2 regions of the Streptomyces angustmyceticus genome follow, and region 2 is predicted to be linked to the other one. Evidence: riboswitches for the same ligand, from Rfam matches in the RefSeq annotation. Region 2 holds a riboswitch; the other holds the start of a gene.
The links. A riboswitch is a leader RNA that binds a small molecule or an ion and turns the genes downstream of it on or off. The one in region 2 is predicted to bind cobalamin.
Positions count from the first base shown of each region.

Region 1: another riboswitch for cobalamin. It lies ahead of thiI (tRNA uracil 4-sulfurtransferase ThiI); the one in region 2 lies ahead of nicT (Nickel transporter NicT).

Region 1 is NZ_CP082945.1:7,886,751-7,897,673, forward strand. It holds gene K7396_RS34550 (alpha/beta hydrolase) at 59-574, opposite strand; gene K7396_RS34555 (hypothetical protein) at 587-805, opposite strand; partial or broken gene K7396_RS34560 (citrate/2-methylcitrate synthase) at 940-1,272, opposite strand; gene thiI (tRNA uracil 4-sulfurtransferase ThiI) at 1,289-2,611, opposite strand; cobalamin riboswitch at 2,783-3,001, opposite strand; gene K7396_RS34570 (helix-turn-helix domain-containing protein) at 3,527-4,801, opposite strand; gene carB (carbamoyl-phosphate synthase large subunit) at 4,896-8,171, opposite strand; gene carA (glutamine-hydrolyzing carbamoyl-phosphate synthase small subunit) at 8,171-9,271, opposite strand; gene K7396_RS34585 (class I SAM-dependent methyltransferase) at 10,309-10,695, opposite strand.
Region 2 is NZ_CP082945.1:5,675,557-5,686,479, reverse strand. It holds gene K7396_RS25410 (methyltransferase) at 1-169, shown strand, start outside; gene K7396_RS25405 (MerR family transcriptional regulator) at 327-1,094, opposite strand; gene K7396_RS25400 (nucleoside/nucleotide kinase family protein) at 1,228-1,884, shown strand; gene K7396_RS25395 (hypothetical protein) at 1,841-2,263, opposite strand; gene K7396_RS25390 (MarR family winged helix-turn-helix transcriptional regulator) at 2,432-3,106, shown strand; gene K7396_RS25385 (alpha/beta fold hydrolase) at 3,103-3,957, shown strand; cobalamin riboswitch at 4,059-4,270, shown strand; gene nicT (Nickel transporter NicT) at 4,269-5,477, shown strand; gene K7396_RS25375 (VOC family protein) at 5,689-6,189, opposite strand; gene K7396_RS25370 (DoxX family protein) at 6,338-6,889, opposite strand; gene K7396_RS25365 (hypothetical protein) at 7,304-8,695, opposite strand; tRNA gene K7396_RS25360 (tRNA-Val) at 9,129-9,200, opposite strand; gene K7396_RS25355 (coiled-coil domain-containing protein) at 9,343-10,731, shown strand; gene K7396_RS25350 (DUF4383 domain-containing protein) at 10,871-10,923, shown strand, end outside.

The DNA of each region.
Region 1 (10,923 bases), 2.2 Mb from region 2:
TGGTGAAAGGCCACGGGAGGCGGCCATCCTCTACATCTCGGCTCGTGCATGGCTGTTGTCACAGGTTCAGCAGCAGGTCCCGGACCGTGTCGGGCTGGGACAGGAACGGGTGGTGGCCGGCGTCGAGTTCGACGACGTTGTCGGCCCGGCCGGCGAATTCGCGCTGCAGGCGCGGCGGGGTGCCCCGGTCCTGAGCGCAGACGAGGTAGGTCGAGGGCGCCTGCTGCCATGCGGCAGCCCCGACCTGCTGCCCGGTCACCTGCAGGCTCTGCGGGGCAAGGTGGTGGGCCGCCTGCGCCTGGACCTCGGGGTCGCAGTCCTGCAGGAACGTGTTCACGAGCAGCTCGGGGAGGACCCCGAACGTGCCGGCGTCGGGGTCGATGTCGAGGAACGGGGCGGGGTTGTCGGCCCCGAAATCCGACAGGCTCTGCCCGGCCTCGGGCAGGTAGCTGGAGACCAGTAGGAGGTGGCGCACCGACCCGATTCCCGCAGCGGCCTCCGCAGTGACGATGCGGCCGTAGCTGTGGGCGACCACGACGGTCGGCTCGTCGCCGGCCTGCAGTACCTGCCGCACCGCGGCCACGTCCTAGGGCAGCCCCGGACCGCCGACGCCGCTGGGCAGGCCCGCCTCGCCGCAGCTCGGCAACGCCGGGGCCACACTCGGCACCCCCTGCTCCTGCAGCAGCTCGGCGGCGCGGTGCCACCACCACGATCCGTCCCGCACGCACGCCCCGTGCACGAACACGACTCTCATCGCCACCTCCCAGTCGGCCTCGACCGCCCCGGCCCGTTTGTCGATCGTCAAGTGCCCAGTACATGCGTCCCGGCGACGAGGGAAGGGACGACGGACCCTCGGTTACAGGCAGCCTCCCTGCGCAGCCGGAGACACGCCGGTGCAAGTCCAGTCAACCGGATGACGGTGCGCTCGATCCGCAGGCACTACCGAGCGTGTACCGGGACCGCGCGCCGGCCGGGTCCGTTGTAGACGCCGAGTGGGCGGATGCGGGAGTTGTGCTCCAGCTGCTCGGTGATGTGCGCGGTCCATCCGGTGATCCTGCTCATCACGAAGAGAGGGGTGGAGGTGGGGACGTCGAACCCCATCAGGTGGTACGCGAGCCCGGCGGGGTAGTCGAGGTCGGGGTGGATGCCCTTGCGGCTGAGCATCGCGTGGCGGAGCGCGGAGTGCAGGGCGGCCAGCCGGGCCGCGTCGGGGGAGTCCGCACTCGCGACCAGGAGGTCGGTGGCCTCTTGCACGATCGGGACGCGGAAGTCGGGCGACGGCCCCCGGTCATGAGGGCACCATCCCGGACTGTCCTGTCGCGCACGTGGCCGGAACGGGGTGGCCGGACGCGAGGCCGTGGTCCTGACCGTCCGCGTCGGGCTCCGCTTCCTCGCCGGGGACTCCCGGGTACATGACCTGGACGTCGCGCAGCAGGCCGTCCACCACGTCGTCCAGGTCGAGGCGCTTCTCCACGGTGTGCAGGTTGGTCAGCCCGGCCCGCAGGCTGACGCGGGGCGGCGCGAGGAGTTTGCAGCAGTCCTCGTCCGGCAGTACGGAGATCTCCGCGGTGCCGATGGACCGGGCCTCGTCGATGATCTCCTGCTTCTCCCAGCCGACCAGGGGCCGCAGCACCGGCAGGGTTGCCGCCTCGTCGACGGCTGCCATGTTCGCCAGGGTCTGGCTGGCCACCTGCCCCAGGCTGTCACCGGTCACCAGGGCTTCCGCCCGGGTGCGGCCCGCCAGCGCGGAAGCGGCGCGGACCATCAGCCGTCGCTGTGCCACGACCTGGAGCCTGCCGGCCCCCGCGATGGCCAGCTGCTTCTGTGCGTGGCCGAGGGCGATGACGTGCAGCCGCCCGCCGGGCTGGTAGCGATTCAGTTCACGCGCGAGGGCGTACGCCTTGTAGACCGATGCCGCGTTCGTATACGGAGCGCCGGTGAAATGCACGAAGTCGCAGCGCAGCCCGCGGCGCATCGCCCGGTAGGCCGCCACGGGCGAGTCGTAGCCGCCGGAGAGCAGAACCAGAGCGCGTCCGCTGGAGCCCACGGGCAGGCCGCCCGGTCCCGGGTGACGGGTCCAGGAGACGTAGCTCTCCTTGTGGTCGACCTCGACCGAGACCAGTACGTCCGGGCTGGAGAGGTTCACCGGGAGGGGGCCCAGGGCTTCCCGGACGCGGGCCCCGAGAAAGCGCTCGAACTGCGAGGACGTCATCTCGAAGCGCTTGTTCCGCCGCTTGACCCGCACGGCGAAACTGATCGAGGGCCGTTCCGCGCGAGCGGCGGTGAGCGCCTCCACGGCCGTCTCGGTGATGTCCGACACGGTGCTCGGGACACGCAGGGCGGGCTCCACCGAGTTGAACCCGATCACCCGGCGGGCGCGCTCCACGAGATCTTCCAAGGGAACCTCGCCGCCGAGCACGGTGACGTTCTGGCCGGACTTGATCCATGTGGAGCCGCCGATGCCACGCAGGGCGCCGCGGAGGTTGTCGTGCAGCCGCTCGGTGAACAGGTGCCGGTTGCGGCCCTTGAGGAAGATCTCACCGTGCTTGAGCAGGACACAGGGCCCGCTGGGGATGGGGAGGGGCGCCCTGGGGGAGGGGACGGCGGGCATGCTCGGTTCGGCAGGCACGAAACTCTCCTTCGCGAGTCGTCGTGAGGGCCGGCGCAGGGCCGCGAACGGGGCGCAGACCCGGCCGTCCCCGCTCTGCGCAGGGCTGGGTGGGACACACCACTCGCTCAGCGGTCCCGCTGCCGGGACGCGTGGATCCGTGCGCGGTGATCACCCCCCGCACGAGCAGTGGCAGGTCTTCGGACTCGTGGGCACATCCCGACGGAAGGGACACCCACTGGCCGTCGCTTCCCAGGTCACATGCGGACCCAGTGCTTCATGACGGCGGTCGTTCCCACTCACCGCTGCGAGGCAGTCCCGGACTCCCACCGGGTTCCCTCTTGCGACACCCCGTCTGGCGGACGGGCTGAACCAGCTGCCGGTCCAGGGTAGACAAGGCGGCGCGCATTCCGTGAACCGGACCTTGATTCTGCACTCTGAGCCGGGATGGCCGATTCGAGGCTCTGTCGGGTATGGGAATGATGCGTCATTCTGAGGCGCCTGTCGGTATGCGCCTGTCAGTGCCGGCCGTGCCGCCACCTCCTGCCCTGCGGCGCGCGGCGCCGGGAACGCTCACGCTCCACCCGCCGCCGTGATGCACAGGATGTCGTCCGGCCCGGCCGGCACGCCTCTCTGTCCGCAGCGTGCCGGTGCGGCTGTCGGGCGGCGAGGACAGAGCGATCTCCACCCGGCCGTCCGGCACCAGGTCGAGCAGCACAGCCGTGTCCCGGTCCGTGCCGCAGCCGGCGTCCACGACGGTCTCGCGCCCGTCGGATTCAGCCGGCCGAGGGTGCGCTTGCCCCACTGCTGGTGCGGCAAGGGAGGCGAGTCGCATGTCTCGGCATCCCCGGTAAGGGGCACGATCCCGGCACGGACTGCCGCGCCGGGCCGTGGCGCCCCGGTGTCGTGCAGCCACCGTCACGGCAATCCGCAGTGCTCTCGTGCCGGCGCGCCGTGGAACTGCCTGACCATGTTGAGGATGCGGAACTGCGGGTATTGGGGCTTACCTGTGGGCATGGCGAGCCCATGGGCCAGGAGGTCTTGGACGAAGTCCACGGCCTCGACGTCTGAGTACCCGGAGATCTGGGCGGCCTCGTCCACAGACCAGCTGTCGGGGATCCGGACCAGTCGACCGAAGAAGGACCTCGATCTACCAGTCAGCTCCGCAACCGCTGAGTGCACCGACTCCGCAACGCCTGGAGCGCTGTCGTGCGTCGTGCCCTGGGAGACGACCCGGACGTAGTCCCGCGAAATCTGGTCGAGCACGCAGTCGCTGGAGGAGAACGCGAAGCGGGAGGAGATCTGCTTCATGGTGCCCGGGACGCCGTCCACCAGGTTGCAGATTGCGGCGAGCGACCGGCCGTTCTCGCGTGTGACGTCGAACTCCGGGACGTAGTAGCGAACGTAGTTGCGTAACAGGAGGATCGACGCGGTCGGCTCGTGCCATTGCTCGTGGCCGCCCCGGTCGGGGAGCAACAGTGGGAACACGGGGAATACTCGCTCACTGGGGCCTCCCGCGGGAGTACGTGCGGTGAGCACGATGCGGAGTGTGGTGAAGCGCTGGAGCAGGAGTTGGGCGCAGAGCGGGTCGATGCTCTCCGCTGCGTCGCACACGAGCAGCGACGGTTTGTCCCCCACCACGTCGCTCAGTCCCTGCACCACGTCGGCCAGGTTCGCGGTTGAGCCGTCCAGGTAGCTGCGGATCGAGCCCTCGAAGGGGAACTGCGGGGCGCCCTGCCGGGAGATCCATAAGACGGGCCAGTCGTCGGCGTGTAATCGGCGCGCTATGTCCGCGGCCAGCCGGGTTTTCCCCACACCGCCGACGCCGGTCAGTGTCACCAGCCGTTCCGACCGGGTGACCAGCCAGTCGATGAGCGCGTGTACTTCCTGTTCCCGGCCGACCAGGCCGTTGGTGGGGGTGGGGGGCGCGATCGATCCGGACAGCGCGTGGGACGCCAGGTCAGCGGGCCGGGCTCGGCCCGCGGCGCTCTCGAAGTCGTGTTGGGCCCGCCCGGTCAGCCGCAGTGCCTGGACCAGCATGCGTACGGTGTCCAATCGGGGCCGGTGGGTGCGCTTGACCTCCAGATCGCGGACAGCACGCTCGCTCAGGCCCGCCAGGTCGGCCAGTTGCCGCTGGGTGATCCCGGCCCGTTGCCGGTGGTCACGGAGGATCGTGCCGAATGATGTACCCATCTTGCTCACACCGCCTTCGTCAGAAGTGGGGGGCGCCGTAGCCCGGCGACGGGGACCACGGTGGGCAGCGCTGCCGCGCGCCCGGACCCGCAGTTCACGCCTGGAGCGGCCGTACGCCGAGGGTGTCGTGCCTGCCGTCCTCGATGCCCTGGACCGCTGCCGCGGCGCCCTGGATGGTCGTCACGCAGGGCACGTGCCGGGCCACCGCGGCGGTGCGGATCTCGTAGCCGTCGACGCGCAGCCCGGGCTTGCCGTAGGGGGTATTGATGACGAGATCGATCTCGCCGGCCCGTATGCGGTCGACGATGTCGTGGGGCACACCGTCCTGGTGCTTGGCCACCACCTCGCAGGCGATGCCCGTACGCCGCAGCACCTCGGCCGTGCCTGCCGTGGCCAGGATGGTGAAACCGAGGTCGGCGAGGCGTTTGGTGGGCAGGATGACGTCGCGCTTGTCGCGGTTGGCCACCGAGACGAACACTGTGCCGCTCAGCGGCAGCGAAGCGTAGGCGGCGGTCTGGGACTTGGCGAAGGCGGGGCCGAAGGCCACGTCGATGCCCATGACTTCGCCGGTGGACTTCATCTCGGGGCCGAGCACGGAGTCGATGCCGTGGCCTTCGAGGGTGCGGAAGCGGTGGAACGGGAGTACGGCCTCTTTGACTGCCACTCGGTCGTGGGTGCCCCACTCGGCGCCGTCGTCGGCCGGCAGCAGACTTTCGGTGCGCAGCCGGTCAATCCGGGTGCCGAGCATGATGCGGGCGGCGGCCTTGGCCAGCGGGACACCGGTCGCCTTGGAGACGAACGGGATGGTGCGGGAGGCGCGCGGGTTGGCCTCGAGGACGTACAACACGCCACCCTTGAGCGCGTACTGGACGTTCAGCAGCCCGCGTACGCCGATGCCGCGAGCGAGGGCGGCGGTCGACCGGCGCACCGCCTCGACGTCCCGGCGACCCAGGGTGATCGGGGGTAGTACGCACGCGGAATCGCCGGAGTGGATGCCAGCTTCCTCGATGTGCTCCATGATGCCCCCGAGGAAGAGTTCCTGGCCGTCGTACAGGGCGTCTACGTCGATCTCGACGGCGCCGTCGAGGAATCGGTCGACGAGCACCGGGTGCCGGGGGTTGATGTCGGTGGCGCGGGCGATGTAGCCCGCCAGGCACTCCTCGTCGTGGACGATCTCCATACCGCGCCCACCCAGCACGTAGGAGGGTCGCACCAGTACGGGATAGCCGATGGTGTCGGCGACTTGGCGGGCCTGCTCGAAGGAGGTGGCGGTGCCGTACTTCGGGGCGGGCAGGCCGGCTTCCCTCAGCACCGCGGCGAACGCGCCACGGTCTTCTGCCAGATGGATCGCGGCCGGCGGGGTGCCCAGGATGGGTACGCCGGCGGCCTCAAGTCGCTGCGCCAGTCCGAGCGGTGTCTGTCCGCCCAACTGTACGATGACGCCGGCCAGCCGGCCGGAGCACTGCTCGGCGTGCACGACCTCCAGGACGTCCTCCAGGGTGAGCGGCTCGAAGTAGAGCCGGTCGGAGGTGTCGTAGTCGGTGGAGACCGTCTCAGGATTGCAGTTGACCATCACCGTCTCGTAGCCGGAGGTGCGCAATGCGGTGGCGGCGTGGACACAGGAGTAGTCGAACTCGATGCCTTGGCCTATGCGGTTGGGTCCGGATCCCAGGATGATCACCTTGGGGCGCTCGTGTTGTTCGGCCACCTCTGTCTCGGCGGCCGGGTCCAGTTCGTACGCCGAGTAGTGGTAGGGCGTGCTGGCTGCGAATTCGGCGGCGCAGGTGTCCACGGTCTTGAACACCGGGCGCACGGCGAGCTGCTGTCGCAGCGTGCGCACTCCCTCCTCACCGGACAACTCCGGCCTCAGCAGGGAGATTTGCCGGTCGGACAGGCCGCAGCGCTTGGCCCGTCGGAGCAGCTCCCTGTCTACCGCAGGGGCGGTGACGATCTGCCGGTGCAGTTCGACAACGGCGGCGATCTGGCCCACGAACCACCGGTCGATGCCGCTGGCGGCGTGCACCTGCTCCACGGTGGCACCCAGGCGCAGCGCGCGTTCGACGGTGTAGAGCCGGCCGTCGTGCGCGGTGCGCAGTTCCTCCAGTGTGGCGGCCGCGTTGGTGCCGGTGGGGTCGGGGGCGGTCCACCAGCCGGCGCGAGAGGTTTCCATGGAGCGCAGCGCCTTGCCGAGCGCCTCAGGGAAGTTGCGCCCCAGCGCCATGGCCTCGCCGACGCTCTTCATCGTCGTGGTCAGCGAAGTGTCGGCACCGGGGAACTTCTCGAAGTCGAACCGGGGGACCTTCACCGCGACGTAGTCCAGAGTGGGTTCGAAGCTCGCGGGTGTCTGGCCTGTGATGTCGTTGCGGATCTCGTCCAGGCTGTAGCCGATCGCCAGCCTGGCGGCGATCTTGGCGATCGGGAAACCGGTGGCCTTGGAGGCCAGCGCGCTGGATCGGGAGACCCGTGGGTTCATCTCGATGACCACCATGCGGCCGGTCTCCGGGTGCACAGCGAACTGGATGTTGCAGCCGCCGGTGGCCACGCCGACAGCCCGCAGGACGGCGATGCCCAGGTCGCGCATCTGCTGGTACTCGCGGTCCGTGAGCGTCATGGCCGGCGCGACTGTCACCGAGTCGCCGGTGTGCACGCCCATGGGGTCGACGTTCTCAATGGAGCAGACCACGACCACGTTGTCGCGGTGGTCGCGCATCAGCTCCAGTTCGTACTCCTTCCATCCCAGGACACTCTCCTCGACGAGCACCTCAGTCACGGGGGACTCCGCGAGCCCCAGTTGGGCCATCCGCCGCAGCTCTTCGGGGGTGTGAGCCAGGCCAGAGCCCAGTCCGCCCATGGTGAAGCTGGGTCGGATCACCACCGGCAGCCCATGGATGTCGGCGAACGCCTCCACCTCCCGCATCGAGCGGCACACCGCGCTCTGTGGCACCTCGCCGCCGACATCCCGCACGATGTCCTTGAAGCGCTGGCGGTCCTCCCCGCGCTGGATGGCGTCGATGTCGGCGCCGATGAGCTCCACCCCGTATTTGGCCAGTACGCCGCGTTCGTGCAAGGCCAGTGCGGTGTTGAGGGCGGTCTGGCCGCCCAGGGTGGCCAGGATCGCGTCCGGACGCTCGGCCTCGATGATCTTTTCCACGAAGTCCGGGGTGATCGGCTCGATATAGGTCGCGTCGGCGAACTCCGGATCGGTCATGATCGTCGCCGGGTTGGAGTTGACCAGGGAGACCCGGATGCCCTCGGCCCGCAGCACCCGGCATGCCTGTGTCCCGGAGTAGTCGAACTCGCAGGCTTGGCCGATCATGATCGGTCCCGAGCCGATGACCAGGACGTGTTGGATATCGGTCCTCTTGGGCATCAGCGGTCCCCCTCCATGAGCTGCGCGAAGTGGTCGAACAGCGGCGCCGCGTCATGCGGTCCGGCCGCCGATTCCGGGTGGAACTGCACCGAGAACGCGGGGCGGTCCAGCAGCCGCAGCCCTTCGACAGTGCAGTCGTTGGCGCAATGGTGGCTGACCGCCGCGGGGCCGAAGTCGGTCGCGAACTCCTCGCCCGGCTCTCCCTCCACCGCGAACCCGTGATTCTGCGCGGTGATCGCGACCGCACCAGTCGTGGCATCCACCACCGGAATGTTGATTCCCCGGTGCCCGTAGCGGAGCTTGTACGTCTCACGCCCCAGCGCCCGGCCCAGGATCTGGTTGCCGAAACAGATCCCGAACAGTGGGATGCGGCGGTCGAGGATCCGCCGGACCAGCTCCACCTGCGCGTCGGCAGTCGCCGGGTCTCCCGGGCCGTTCGACAGGAAGACGCCGTCTGCGCCGATGGCCAGCACCTCGTCCAGTGGCGTGGAGGAGGGCAGGATGTGCACCTCCATGCCGCGGAGGGCCATCATGCGCGGGGTGTTCGTCTTGATGCCCAGGTCCAGCGCTGCAACGGTGAATCGTTTCCGCCCTCGAGCCGGGACGACGTACGGGCGGCAGGTGGTGACCTGGGTGGCCAGCTCCGCGCCCAGCCCACGGGGACCGGCGGAGACTTGGGCGACCATCCGCTTTGGCGCGGATAGCGCGGAGCCGGAGAATATCCCACCGCGCATCGTGCCGTGCTCGCGTACGTGCCGGGTGAGTCCGCGGGTGTCGACTCCGGCGATGCCCACCACGCCCTGGTCCACCAACTCCGCTTCCAGCGACCGCCGCGAGCGCCAGCTGGAAGGCATCCGCGCGGGGTCGCGCACCGCGTAGCCGGCCACCCAGATGTGTTGTGATTCGTCATCCTCGTCGTTCCAACCGGTGTTTCCGATCTGCGGTGCCGTCGACACCACGATCTGTCGGTGGTACGAGGGATCTGTCAAGGTTTCCTGATACCCAGTCATACCCGTGGTGAACACCACTTCGCCCAAGCATGACCCAGTTCTACCGAATTCCGCACCGTGAAAAATCCGGCCATCTTCCAGCACCAACATCGCAGCAGACCGCACGGTTTCCCCCTTGTGACGACACACGAGGCCAGTTGATTTTCGGCTTCCGAACATGCGCTAAGACGCAACCCCGCACGGCGGGACGCGCCTGTGATCCATGAAATTGAGCCGAATCCGATGAAAAAGAGGCAAGGTTATGGCACCTTCGCGTGCTGACGTCGGAGAGTCCACTCCGAGATCTCCGCGAAACACCGAGTACCTGGGAATTCTCCCGTCATCCCCATCGCGCCACGGTGAACTGGGACACGTGTCGGATTCGGCGGGCAGGCGTACATGCCCACTGTCGATGTCTCCCTTGCGGGGCGAGTCGGCCGGGCGGAGCAGACCCGTCGGGCGCTCCCTTACCTCGGACAGCGGGAGCCCCGGCCGCTCCGGCGCCTGATTCACTTGACCATGCCCAGGCACCCGGTCTGCTCGGGCCCGGCATACGTCTGCGCAACCGCAGCTTCAATGCTCATGAGTGACCTCCGACAGTCCGGACCACGTGGGGTGGGATGCGTCGTTGAATGCCGACCGGACCTTGGCCGCAGGGCTCGAGAGTCCTGCCCGCAGTTGGCTTCGTAAGGGCTTCACTCCGGCGGGCTCCCTCCAGGTATCCCGACCCGCTCAACCGGCGGGCATGGTTTCGGCTTCAGGCGTACAGCGCAGGCGCCGACGAACACCGGAAAGCTTCGCAGAAAAGTGCAGAGAGGTCGTACCCAACGGACCCAGTGCGTTCTACCCATGGGTATACGCCGCTGACCAGCACTGTTCCCGTTCTCTCTGTGGATTTTTCCGCACCTGGGGACCAGTTTTTCCGCCGGTTCTTCCGCCCCTCCTCTGTTGGTCGCCCCCGTTCCCGGCCCTTGCCGCGCGGTTGGCCGGACAGTAGCCGGGCCGGGGATGTCAGGACCTGCGGGCAGTGACGAGGGCGTGCTTCATAGCCCGGGCGGCCGCGGCGGTACCCCCGTCCGCGGGCACCACGCGTCGCGGACCATCCGCTCCCAGTGCTCGGTGGCGAAGTAGCTGCCGGCGCGGACAGATCACCAATGCCAGCCATCAGGCGGTCGTTCTGTTGTGGGAGTGAGGTAGGCGGCGAGCGCCTCACAGAGCCAGGCGGTCGGGCGGTCGGGGTTGAAGCCGTGCCGTAGCAGCTCGGCCTGCCAGTCGGCGCTCAGGTCGACGGGGACCACGACGCGGCGGCAGCGGGCGGCCGTTTGGTCCCTGGTCGGCAGCCGGGCCAGGAGGCCGTCCTTGTACGCGCACAATCGCGGGCCGTCCATCTCGTACACCGTGCTGTGCGTGTCCTCGGGCCACCGCAGGCGAAAGGCATGGGTGTCCAACCCGGCACCGAGCAACACGAACTGCCGACAGCCCATCTCCTGCGCGGCGTGCACGTAGTCGTCGAAGAACCGGGTGCGCAGCGGCACGTAGTAGACGAGTCACTGCCAAAGGGGGTCGCGGTCTCTCGGGGAACGGCCATGTGTCCAGGGAACCAGCCGCCGCGAGAAGACGTTCGGCCACCGCGTCGCGGTAGAGCGCGTCGGGCCGCCCGTTTTCGGTGACCGTGCACCAGTCACCAGCATCGCCGTCAGCTCGACTCCGGAGGGCAGCGGGGGTGTGTTGGCCGGCATAGGGACATCTCCTCCACGCTGCGA
Region 2 (10,923 bases):
CGACGCCTTCGCCAAGGCCGGCCTCACGGTCCTGGGCCGGCTCGACATCTCCCCGCGCCACCCCCGGGCCCGCGACACCTCCGACCCGCTCCATGTGGCCCGCGCGGCCGAGGTCACCTCCTTGTGGCGCCTGGGTCTCGCGGGCCGGGACACGGTCGACGCCACCTAGCCGGGCGCGGAAGCCTGCCTCGCCCGACGAGGCGGTGCCTCGGCCGGCTCGGCCGCCTTGGTCGCCTCGGTCGCCTTGGTCGCCTCGGATGCCGTGGCCGGCCCGGCCGTGCGTCGGCCGGCTCGGCCGTGCGTCTGCCGAGCCGGCCGGGCCACGGTCAGCTGAGCCGCGCGTCCGCGTAGACGACCATCGCGTCGCGCTGGTAGTCGGCCAGCCCTTCGGCGATCTTGTCGTAGTTCGCGCGGAACTGCGGGTCGTCACTGTAGGTCCGGCCCAGCCCCTTGTACGCCTCCGCGTTCGGGGTCCAGAACCGGCAGATGCCCTGGTAGTGGACGTCCATCTCGGCCTGCACCGCGGGATCGGCGACCGGGGTGCCGGCCACCATGAACTCCGCCAGCCGGATCATCTGCGCCGTCACCTCGCGCTGCCACCGCTCCATGTCCTCGGCGGACATCGCGGCGACGACCTGCTGGGTCCGCTCCCACGCCGCCGGCCATCGCTCCCGCACCTCGGCCTCGGCGTCGGGGCGGGCGGACTCGAACCCCTCGAACAGGTTCTCCGGCCTGTTGATCTTCGTCATGCCACTGCCTTCCTCGTGCTCCTCCAGTTCGGCGAGGGTCCGTCCGACCGTGCGGACCAGCGTCTCCAGCCGGTCCCGCTCCGCTCTCAGCCGCCGGTGGTGCTCGCGCAGCACGGCAACCCGGTCGACCTGGCTGTCCAGGACCGCCTGGATCTCGCGCAGCCCCAGGTCCAACTCCCGCATCAGCAGGATCTGCTGCAGCCGCAGCAGATCGGCCTCCTCGTAGTAGCGGTGCCCGTTGCTGCCGGTCCGCGCGGGCGGTAGCAGACCGATCTCGTCGTAGTGCCGCAGTGTCCGGGACGTCACCCCGGACATCCGGGCCACCTCCGCAATCGACCAGGCCATCGCCGTGCCTCTCCTCGCGGGCTCACCCTCACCGAGCCGGTTTCTCCGGCTCACGAACGACCGTAGAAGTTGACGCGGCGGCAACCGCAAGTCCTATGGGGCACCCCGCCCCCTCAGGCACGATGGAGACACCATGGATCCCCGGCACCTCCTCTCCCGCGCCCGCCGGCTCGCGGCCACCGCGACCCCCGGCCGACGGCGGCTGCTCGGCATCACGGGCCCGCCCGGCGCCGGCAAGTCCACCCTCGCCGCCCACCTCGTGGCCGAGCTGGCGGGCAGCGCGGCGCTCGTCCCGATGGACGGCTTCCACCTCGCCGAGGCGGAGTTGCGCCGTCTGGGGCGTACGGACCGCAAGGGCGCCCCGGACACCTTCGACCCCGCCGGGTACGCGGCGCTGCTGGCGCGTCTGCGCTCCCCGGAGCCGGACACCGCCGTCTACGCCCCGGCCTTCGACCGCCGTATCGAGGAGCCGGTGGCCGGCAGCATCCCCGTGGCACCCCACATTCCGCTCATCGTCACCGAGGGCAACTACCTCCTCCTCGACTCCGCCCCGTGGCCGCGGGTCCGGGAACTGCTCGACGAGGTCTGGTACGTGGAGCTGGAGACCTCCGAACGCGTCCGGCGCCTGGTCGACCGGCACGAGCGGTTCGGGCGCCCGCGCGCCGACGCCGAGCGGTTCGTGCACACCTCGGACGAGGCCAACGCCCGCGTCGTCGCGGCCACTCGCGACCGCGCCGACCTCGTCGTCACCTTCGCACCCGAAGAGGCCCCGCCTCCACCGCGCCCATAATCCCGCTCCCCCGCCGCCCTCGGGCGAGCAGCCCGGCCACCGACAGCGCTCCCCACCCGACCGACACCGCCACGGCTTTCAGCCTCCGGTCTCGGCCCGGCAGCGTCACCCCGAGGAGCACGGCGTCCCCGAAGTCCGCCGCGATCCGCACGTACGCGGCGGTGCGCAGCGCCGGACCGTCCGGAGCCAGCGCCATCGCCAGCCCGCTCGCCGCGTCCCGCCAGGCCAGTGGGCGCAGCGAGGTCCGGGTCGCCGGCGCGGTCCGCCCTTGGCCGTCGACCAGACCCGAGGGCCGCGCCAGCAGATCGGGCAGCGCCGCCACCGCCACCCCGTACACGGCCGTGGCCACCCCGACCGCACGCAACAGACCGACCTTCATTCGCCTCCACCCTTCTCGTCGACGGCCCGCACGAGTCCCGTCGGACCCGTCCGCCTCCTCAACTCCTTTCCGCGGCACCCCCCTTCTCAAACGACATCAACGATGTCATCATGACATCACAAGTGTCGATGAAGGATAAGCCGCGACGAGGCGAGGGGCACGGAACCCATGAAAGACACGCACGACCCGGAAGGCACCGACGGCGATGGCCCCACACCCATCGGAAGCCTGACCACCACCGAAGCACTCACCGAAGAGGCAACCCCCGCCGAAGACCTGCTGTACGGCGTCATCCGGCGCCTGTGGCCCCTGCACCGCACGGTCGTCCGCGCCGTGGAGCGCGAGCTGGCGGGCACGGGCATGACCGCCGGCGAACACGCCCTGCTGGACGCCCTGCGCACCGAAGGCCCGCGCACCGTGCCGCAGTTGGCGCGCGGGATGGGCCTCGACCGGCAGCCGGTGCAGCGCTGGGTGAACCACGCCGCCGAACTGGGCCTGGTCGTGACGGCCCCGAACCCCGCACACCGCCGCTCGTCCCTGATCCGCCTCACCCCCCGGGGCACCGAGGCGATACGCGGCGTCCAGGAATTCGAAGTCACTCAGCTGCGCCGGCGTCTGGCCGACCTGCCCGCCGAGGACGTCCGCACCGCACTGCACGTACTGGACCGGCTCGGCGAGGAGTTCCGGCACCTCGCGAACGACCAAGGCCCGGCGCCGGAGGAAACCGACAGCACAGACAGCCCCGACAGTCACCGCAATCACCCCAACAGCGACAATGGCGGTGACAACGGCATCACACCCACTCCTCTGCATCCGGCGCACAAAGGACGGTCCAGAAGATGACCCGAGGCATCACCGCCTGGTCCGAGATCGACAACGGCATCGTGCCGGTCGACGACGGCGAGCTGTTCTACGAGACGGCCGGCTCGGGCCCCGCGGTGGTACTGCTCCACGGCGGGATGCTCGACCAGCACATGTGGGACGAGCAGTTCGCCTGGCTGGTGAACTCCGGCCTGCGCGCGATCCGTTACGACTTCCGCGGCCACGGCCTGTCCTCGACGGTGGCCGGTGACTACGCCAACCACGACGACCTCTGCACCCTGCTCGACGCCCTCGATGTCCCCGACGCCGTCCTCGTCGGCCTCTCCCACGGCGCGCGGGTCGCGCTCGACACCGCCATAGCCCGCCCGGAGCGGGTGACGGCCCTGGCGCTCGCCTCCCCCGGCATCAGCGGCCGCGCCTTCTCCGACCCCTTCATCCTGGAGCACATCAGGGCACAGGTGGCGGCGATCGGCACACCGGACGGCGCGGAACGGTATGTGGAGCACTTCCTGCGGATGTGGGTGGACGGACCGCATCGCGAACCGTCCGCGGTGCACCCGGGATTCCGCGAGCGGATGCGCGCCTCGGCCGAGGCCAATGTGGAGGTGCACGCCGACGGCGCGGGTGCCGGTATGCCGCTCGAGGTCGGCGCCGCCGACCGCCTGGCCGAGATCCGGGTGCCGACGGTCGTGTTCGACGGCGACCTCGACAGCAGCGACATCTCCGCCAACGCCCATGCGATAGCGCTGACCGTCCCCGGCGCCCGGAGAGTCCGGATACCGGGCGCGGCCCATATGGTCAATCTGGAGAACACCGCCCTTTTCGACCGCGAACTCCACGCCTTTCTCTCGTCCCTGGACTACGGCCACTGAACCGCCGCGGGCCACGGCCGCGGACCGCGGCCACCGGCGCTCTCGCTCACCTCGGGACGAACCCCGCCAACCCCGCCAACCCCACCCCTCCCCGGCGGCGGTTAGAGTGACCGGGCCGTGGTGTTCGGGAAGACCGGTGACGGACCTTGTGGTCCCAGACCGGAGCGGCCCTCGCCACTGTGATCGGGGAGTTTCCGTCCCTTCCGCAGGCGCACGCGCCTGCGGCGCCACTGACCGCAGCCCGCGGCCGGGAAGGCGGGGGCGGGCACGGGCACCCGTAAGCCAGGAGACCGGCCACGGCATCTCACGAACTGATCCACGAGGTGCTGGAGCGTGACCGCCGGATGGCCCTGTCCACCGATACCCGCCATACCCCTGCTGCCGCCGCGTTCCGCTGGCGCCGCCAGGACACCGTCCGCACCGCGGGCCTGATGGCCGTCATAGCCGGCCTGCACGTCGTCGCCTTCGGCGTGCTCTTCCTGCTCGTGGTGCCGCACCACTACGCCGTGGGCAGCCAGGTCTTCGGTGTCGGCCTCGGCGTCACCGCGTACACCCTCGGCATGCGGCACGCCTTCGACGCCGACCACATCGCCGCGATCGACAACACCACCCGCAAGCTGATGGCCGACGGCAAGCGGCCGGTCTCGGTCGGCTTCTGGTTCGCCCTCGGCCACTCCAGCGTGGTCGTCGCGATGGCGGCCCTGGTGGCGGGCGGCGCGCAGCTCGCGGGCACCCTGCTCAACGACCAGTCCCGTACCCACCAGATCCTGGGCACCATCGGCACCACGATCTCGGGGACCTTCCTCTACCTCATCGCCGCCCTCAACCTGATCGCACTGGCCGGCATCTGGCGGGTCTTCCGCGGTATGCGCAGCGGCCAGTACGACGAGGCCGAGCTGGAGCAGCGCCTCGACTCGCGCGGCTTCATGAACCGCTTCCTGGGCCGCTTCACCCGCTCCGTCTCCCGCCCCGGCCAGATGTTCCCGCTCGGCTTCCTCTTCGGTCTCGGCTTCGACACCGCGACCGAGGTGACCCTGATGGTGATGGCCGGCAGCGGCGCCGCGGCCGGCCTGCCCTGGTACGCCGTGCTGTGCCTGCCGCTGCTCTTCGCGGCCGGCATGAGCCTCTTCGACACGCTCGACGGCACCTTCATGAACTTCGCCTACCAGTGGGCGTTCTCCAACCCGGTGCGCAAGGTCTACTACAACCTCACCATCACCGGCCTGTCGATCGCCGTCGCCTTCTTCATCGGCACGATCGAGCTGGTGACCGTGCTCCACGAGAAGCTCGGCCTCGACGACCCGCTGACCGGCTGGATTTCCGGCCTCGACCTCGACAACGTCGGGTTCCTGATCGTCGGCCTGTTCGTGGTGGTGTGGGCCGCGGCGCTGTCGTACTGGCGCCTGTCCGGCGTCGAGAAGCGCTGGGCGGAACGCGCCAAGCGAACCGGCCCGACCGAGCAGCCGGCACCGGCGGAGCCGGCCACCTCGGCCACCCCGGACACCCCGGACGCCCCCTGAGCCGTATCGGCCCCATGAGCCCCGGGCCCGACACGTCGAGCCCTATGCGTCGAGTCCCATGCGTCCCCGGCGCCGCCGATGGGCGCCGGGGCGCAATCGCCTCGTCAGGTATGACGGGGCACGACAGCCCCATCAGGTGTGGCGAGGCCCGGTGCCCCGCCAGGCACGGCAGGGACCGGCGCCCCGCCGGCACGACGGGCCCGACTGACCTTCAGGTGGCCGACCCGGCGGCCGCGCCCGTCGTCTGGTCCGGCCCCCAGCGCTCCAGCGCCGCGGCCAGATCGAGCGGCCGCAGCCCGTCCGGCTGATCCGGACCCGGCCAGTCCGCCCTCGGGACCCGCCACATCACCTCGAACTCGATACCGTCCGGGTCCTTGCCGTACAGCGACAGCGCGACGAGGTGATCACTCGCCCCCACCAGCGCGCCCCGCTCCACGAGCCGCGCATGCGCCGCGACGAGTTCACCGAGGGTGCCGACCTCCCAGGCCAGGTGGTAGAGCCCGACCCGCCCGGCCTCGGGCCCCGGCGCGTCCGGCCCCACCGAGAACAGCGCCAGGTCATGATCGTTGAGCGACCCGGAAGCGCGAAGGAACGCCGCCCGCCCCGGCATCTCGGCCCTCACCCCCAGCCCGAGCACCTCGGTATAGAAGCCCACGGACCGGTGCACCTCACGGACGTAGAGCACCGCGTGATTCAGTCGTCGTACGGACATACAGCCTGCTCCCCAACTCTCCCACCGCAGCGCCGCCAAGCGACGCCGCGCCTCCCCTGCTCGGCGTCCGGCCCCCACACTCCGGGCGCCGGACCCCGAATCTCCGCACCGCGCCTTCCGGCGCGGGGCTCACTTCTTGATCAGTGACTCACTTCTTGATCAGCAGAACCGCGCCCGCCAGCACCACACCCAGCACCAGCGCCACCACGCCGTAGAGCAGCCGATGCGCGCGCAGGCCCGGCAGGAAGCGGTCGACGGCGTAGCGTCCGGGGCCGGTCAGCGCCAGCGCCGCCGCCCCCGCGGTCAGCAGCAGTTCGTACTCCACGCCCTTGGGCGCGAAGAAGCCCCCGCCCCACTTCACGGCAAGCGCATTGATCATCGTGCCCACGACCGCCGCGGCGGCGAGCGGCGTGAGCAGCCCGAACACCAGCCCCAGCCCGCCGAGCGTCTCGCTCAGACCGGCGACGACGGCCATCACGCGACCCGACGGATAGCCGCTCATCGTGAAGAACTGTCCGGTCCCGTCCAGCCCCGGACCACCGAACCAGCCCAGCAGCTTCTGGGCGCCATGGCCGGCCATGGTCAGACCGAGCGCCAGCCGCAGCAGAAGCAGCCCGGCGTCATAGCCGTGCAGGGAGGGGGCGGAGCGCGTCGAGGCACCGAGGTGCGAGGTCTCGACAGTGCTGAGGGAGGACGTCATAGGAGCGCTCTTTCGCAGGTCGGGGACGAGTCCGCGAGGCATCGCGGAAAACTACTTGAAACTTCAAGTCACCCTCCCGACGATACACAGCGCCCCCACAACGGACAACAAGGCACCGCGGAAGCCGGGGCGGCCGGACGGGCCACCCGGCACATGGGCGGCACGAGCCCCGCCCCGCGGGCATCGTCCGCAGGGGAAGAAATCAAGGCCCAGGTGATCCGCGTTCAGAGCGGATCACCTGGGCCTTCGCGGTTCTGCACAAGGAGCGGGCGCAGCAGAAGGCGAACCCCGTGACTTCTGCTGTGCGGGTGCGACCGAACCCGCTCCGGAGGTTGTCACGATCGGCCGTCCGGGCTCACTACCCGCTTCGACGGGCCCTGGGCATGCCGATTCGCGGCCGGCCGGTTCGGGGGCTCAGCCCACGGTGAAGAAGTAGTCGTAGGGCGCCAGTTGAATGCCGGAGCGGGTTGTCGCGTAGACCGTGAGGTCGTGCCAACCGTCCGAGGCCGGGGTCCAGTCGATGGTCGCGGTGTGGTCGGCGTCCGCGGGGACCGTGACCTCCGGGGCACCGTTGTGGAAGGTGTACGTGTAGCTCACGACATCCTTCACCTTCGGCGTGAACGTGAACGTTCCCGGGACGCCGGCGCCGCCGCGCGAACGGTTCTCCGGGTAGGCGTTTGAAGCGACGGTGGGAGTGGTGTCGTAGTCGATGCTCCACCAAGCCTGGTCGCTGACCCAGCCGTTCGCGCTCTTGCTGGTCACCTGGAGGTTCCCGCCGTAGATGCCGTCCAGCGCGAGATCCACGGTCGCCGTGCCGTCCGCCCCCGCCGCGACCTCGAAGGTCCTGTCGTTCTGAAGGCCGCCGGTCCGCACCGAGTAGCTGACGACCGGGCTTTTCGCCTGGAGCTCGGGGGCGGGACGGAGCGTGAACCCGGTCGGCTCACCGAACTCGGGTTTCGGGACGGCCGGGGTGACGGTGGGCGTCGTGGAGCTGACGCGGAAGGTGTAGCCGGCGATCGCCGACCTGTTGTGGGCCCGGTCCAGGCTGCGCACCCACAGCGTGTGCACACCGGAGCCGCCCGGCGGGACGAGGCTGAGCCCGGCCGAACCGCCGAGCGCGTCGGCGCGCTTGAAGTACGCCGTGTCGGAGTACGGGTCGACGGGCCGCGGAACGCCGTGGTCACCGATGCTCGTGCCGATGACCGGCATGTCCTGCTGCCAGGAGAACTCGAACCCCTCGACATCGTCGACACCGCTCGCGCCCAGGGTGAACTCGACCGGCTCGCCACCCTTGTTCCACCCGTCCTCGTCCGGACGGTAGTTCGGCGAGGTGACGGTGGGCGCGGCCGGGGCCGTCTTGTCGGGGGTGACATAGCAGGGAGCCGACCAGTCCGAGGCCGCGCCCCCGGCCACCGTCTGCGCCCGCCACGCGTAGGTCCGCCCTTCGTCGAGCGCACTGGCGGGCAGGGTGGCGGGGGCCTCGAAGCCAGGGGGGACGCGGTCGCGGGTGACCGTCGTGATCCGTGTGGGGTCGGTGACCGGCCAGGACTGATACCGCACGCCGACCCGGGGGTTGCCGGTGGCGTCGGTGACCCCGGGGATGCCCTCGACGACGAGGCCCTCGCGGGTCGACTGGTACGAGGGCCGGTTCGCGTCGGTCGAGCAGTGCCGGTATCCGTTGAACAGCTGAGTCGGTGCGGTGGGCGCCCCGTCGGCCGCGCTCGCGGGCGACGTCGCGGCGGCCAGTACCAGGCCGAGGGTTCCCAGAGAAGCGAGGACTGCACGGGGTCTCGCGCCGAAGGACATGGTCAAGTGATCCCTCCCGTAGGGCGCCCGCACGCGGTGCGCTGATGCGCACTGACGTACGAGCGGCGAGGGGATCGTACGCGCGCACCGCAGACCGACGCATGAGGATTTGACCGATCGATACCGATGGATACGGACGAATACCGACGGATGCGGATGAAGGAGTGCCGAGCGAGCGACGGCAAGACCCCTGACCGGCCGGACAGGGGCAGGGGGCGGAGGCGGGGCGCGCCATCGGTGCGGCTTCCACCGGTCGCGCCACCCACACGCCTCACCGCTGGACCGGCGGGAGGAATCCGGGAAACGGCACCGGGAGCCCAGACCGTTCGCGGAAGATCGAAGACCGTACGCGCAAGGAGAACGAAAGCGGAAAGCCCAGACCAGGAATCTTCCTGACCTGGGCTTTCTCCGCCATTCACACTGGCGGGAAGGGTGGGCACAACAGGATTTGAACCTGTGACATCTGCTTTGTAAGAGCAGCGCTCTACCGCTGAGCTATGCGCCCTGGCCGAGCCGACAGACTACCTTGCCTCCAGGGCTGAACGGCAAACCAGTGCGCGAAGGGCGAACTTACCGGCCGGTGTGTTCGTTTCCGGTGAGTGGGAGAATGACATTCGGTCCTGGGGCGATCCGATCGGGAGAGGGAAGTGACGGCGACAGACACGCAGCCGCATGAGCAGCGAGAACGCCGTCGCGGCCGTGGGGGTCCGCTCCGGGATGTGGTGGGGCTCGTGTTGCTGCCGTTGCCGTTGTTGGTGGCGATGCGGCCGATGTCGTTCGCGGGTGGGGGGACCCGGCGCTGGTTCGGGCGCGGGGAGAGTCAGCGGGCCGACGCGCAGGCGGCGAAGGACGCCGCGGCGGCCGCGTTCTACGAGCTGGACACCGCCCACCGTGACCTGCGGATCTCCATAGAGACGATCACCGCGGTGGATCATTCGCCGCCCGCGCGGAAGGCCGCGGAGGAGTACGAGGGCTTCGGCCGGCGGATCGACGAGGTCAGTCAGCGGTACATCACCGCGGTCGACTCCCACGATCTGGACCGTGACGATCTCGACGGCGCCGCGGTGGCGCGGGCGCGGGCCGATCTGACGCGGGCCAAGGAGGAGCTCGACCGGGTCAGGGGCGAGCTGGAGCGGTTCGCGCAGGGGCTCGGGCCCTTGCTGCGGACCGCCGAGACGCAGCTGGCGCGGCTCGCCCCGGCCGTGGAGCGGGCCCGGCAGGCGCTGCTGGGGGCGAGCAACGCGCTCGACGCGGTCCGTGCACAGGGCCTGCGGGCCGATGATCTCGCGACCCGGCTGGCGGCGCTGGGGCCCGAGCTGACCAAGCTCAATCAGGGCGCCGGGCAGCACGGCGTACCGGAGACGATCCAGCGCGCCGACGACGTGGTGCGCCGGGCCGAGGACGTCCGGGCCGAGGCCGAGCGGCTGCCGGGGCGAGCGGCGGAGATCGACAAGCGGCTGGTGTCGCTGCGGACCCGGGCGCAGGCGATCACGACGCGTGCGGGGAAGGTCGACCCGGTCCTCAGCGAGCTGCGCCGGCGCTACAGCGCGGCGTGCTGGCAGGACCTCCAGCAGGTGCCGGAGCAGGCCGCGCGGTCCGTCCGGCAGGCCGAGGTCAAGCTGCGGGAGGCGCAGCAGGCGCGTGACGAGCAGCGCTGGGCGGATGCCACCAGCCTGCTGGCGACCGTACGGGCGCTGCTGGACGGCACCGACGAGGCGGTCTCGGCGGCGAGCGACCGGCTGCAGCGGCTCGACGCGGTGTCGTTCGACCGGCAGAAGGAGGTCGAGCGGACGCGGTTCGCCGTCCGGGACGCGCAGCGGCTGGCGATGTCCGGGCGCAGCACCCCCGACCCGCGGCATGCCGGTCCCCTGGACGAGGCGGTGGCGCGGCTGGACCGTGCGGTCGCGGGCCTGGAGGGGCGGCATCCGGACTGGTGGCACTTCCTGACGGAGACCGAGGCGGTGCGGGAGACGGCGGCCCGGGTGGTGCAGGAGATCCGCGGGTCCAGGGGCGGCGCGGGGGCCGGCGGCGGCTGAGGGGCCCCGGGGCACCGTTCCCCGGCCCCGGAGGCGGCGTATGCGCCCGGTGCCGGGCGCGATGGCGTGATGTCCCGCGCTGTCGGATCCTGGAGAGAAGTACGGCCCAGGCGGCACACCTGCGCGAAGGAGGCCGGAGATGGCTACTGGGGCTACTGGCCAGACCCTCCACGGGCCCTCGAACCCGTTCCA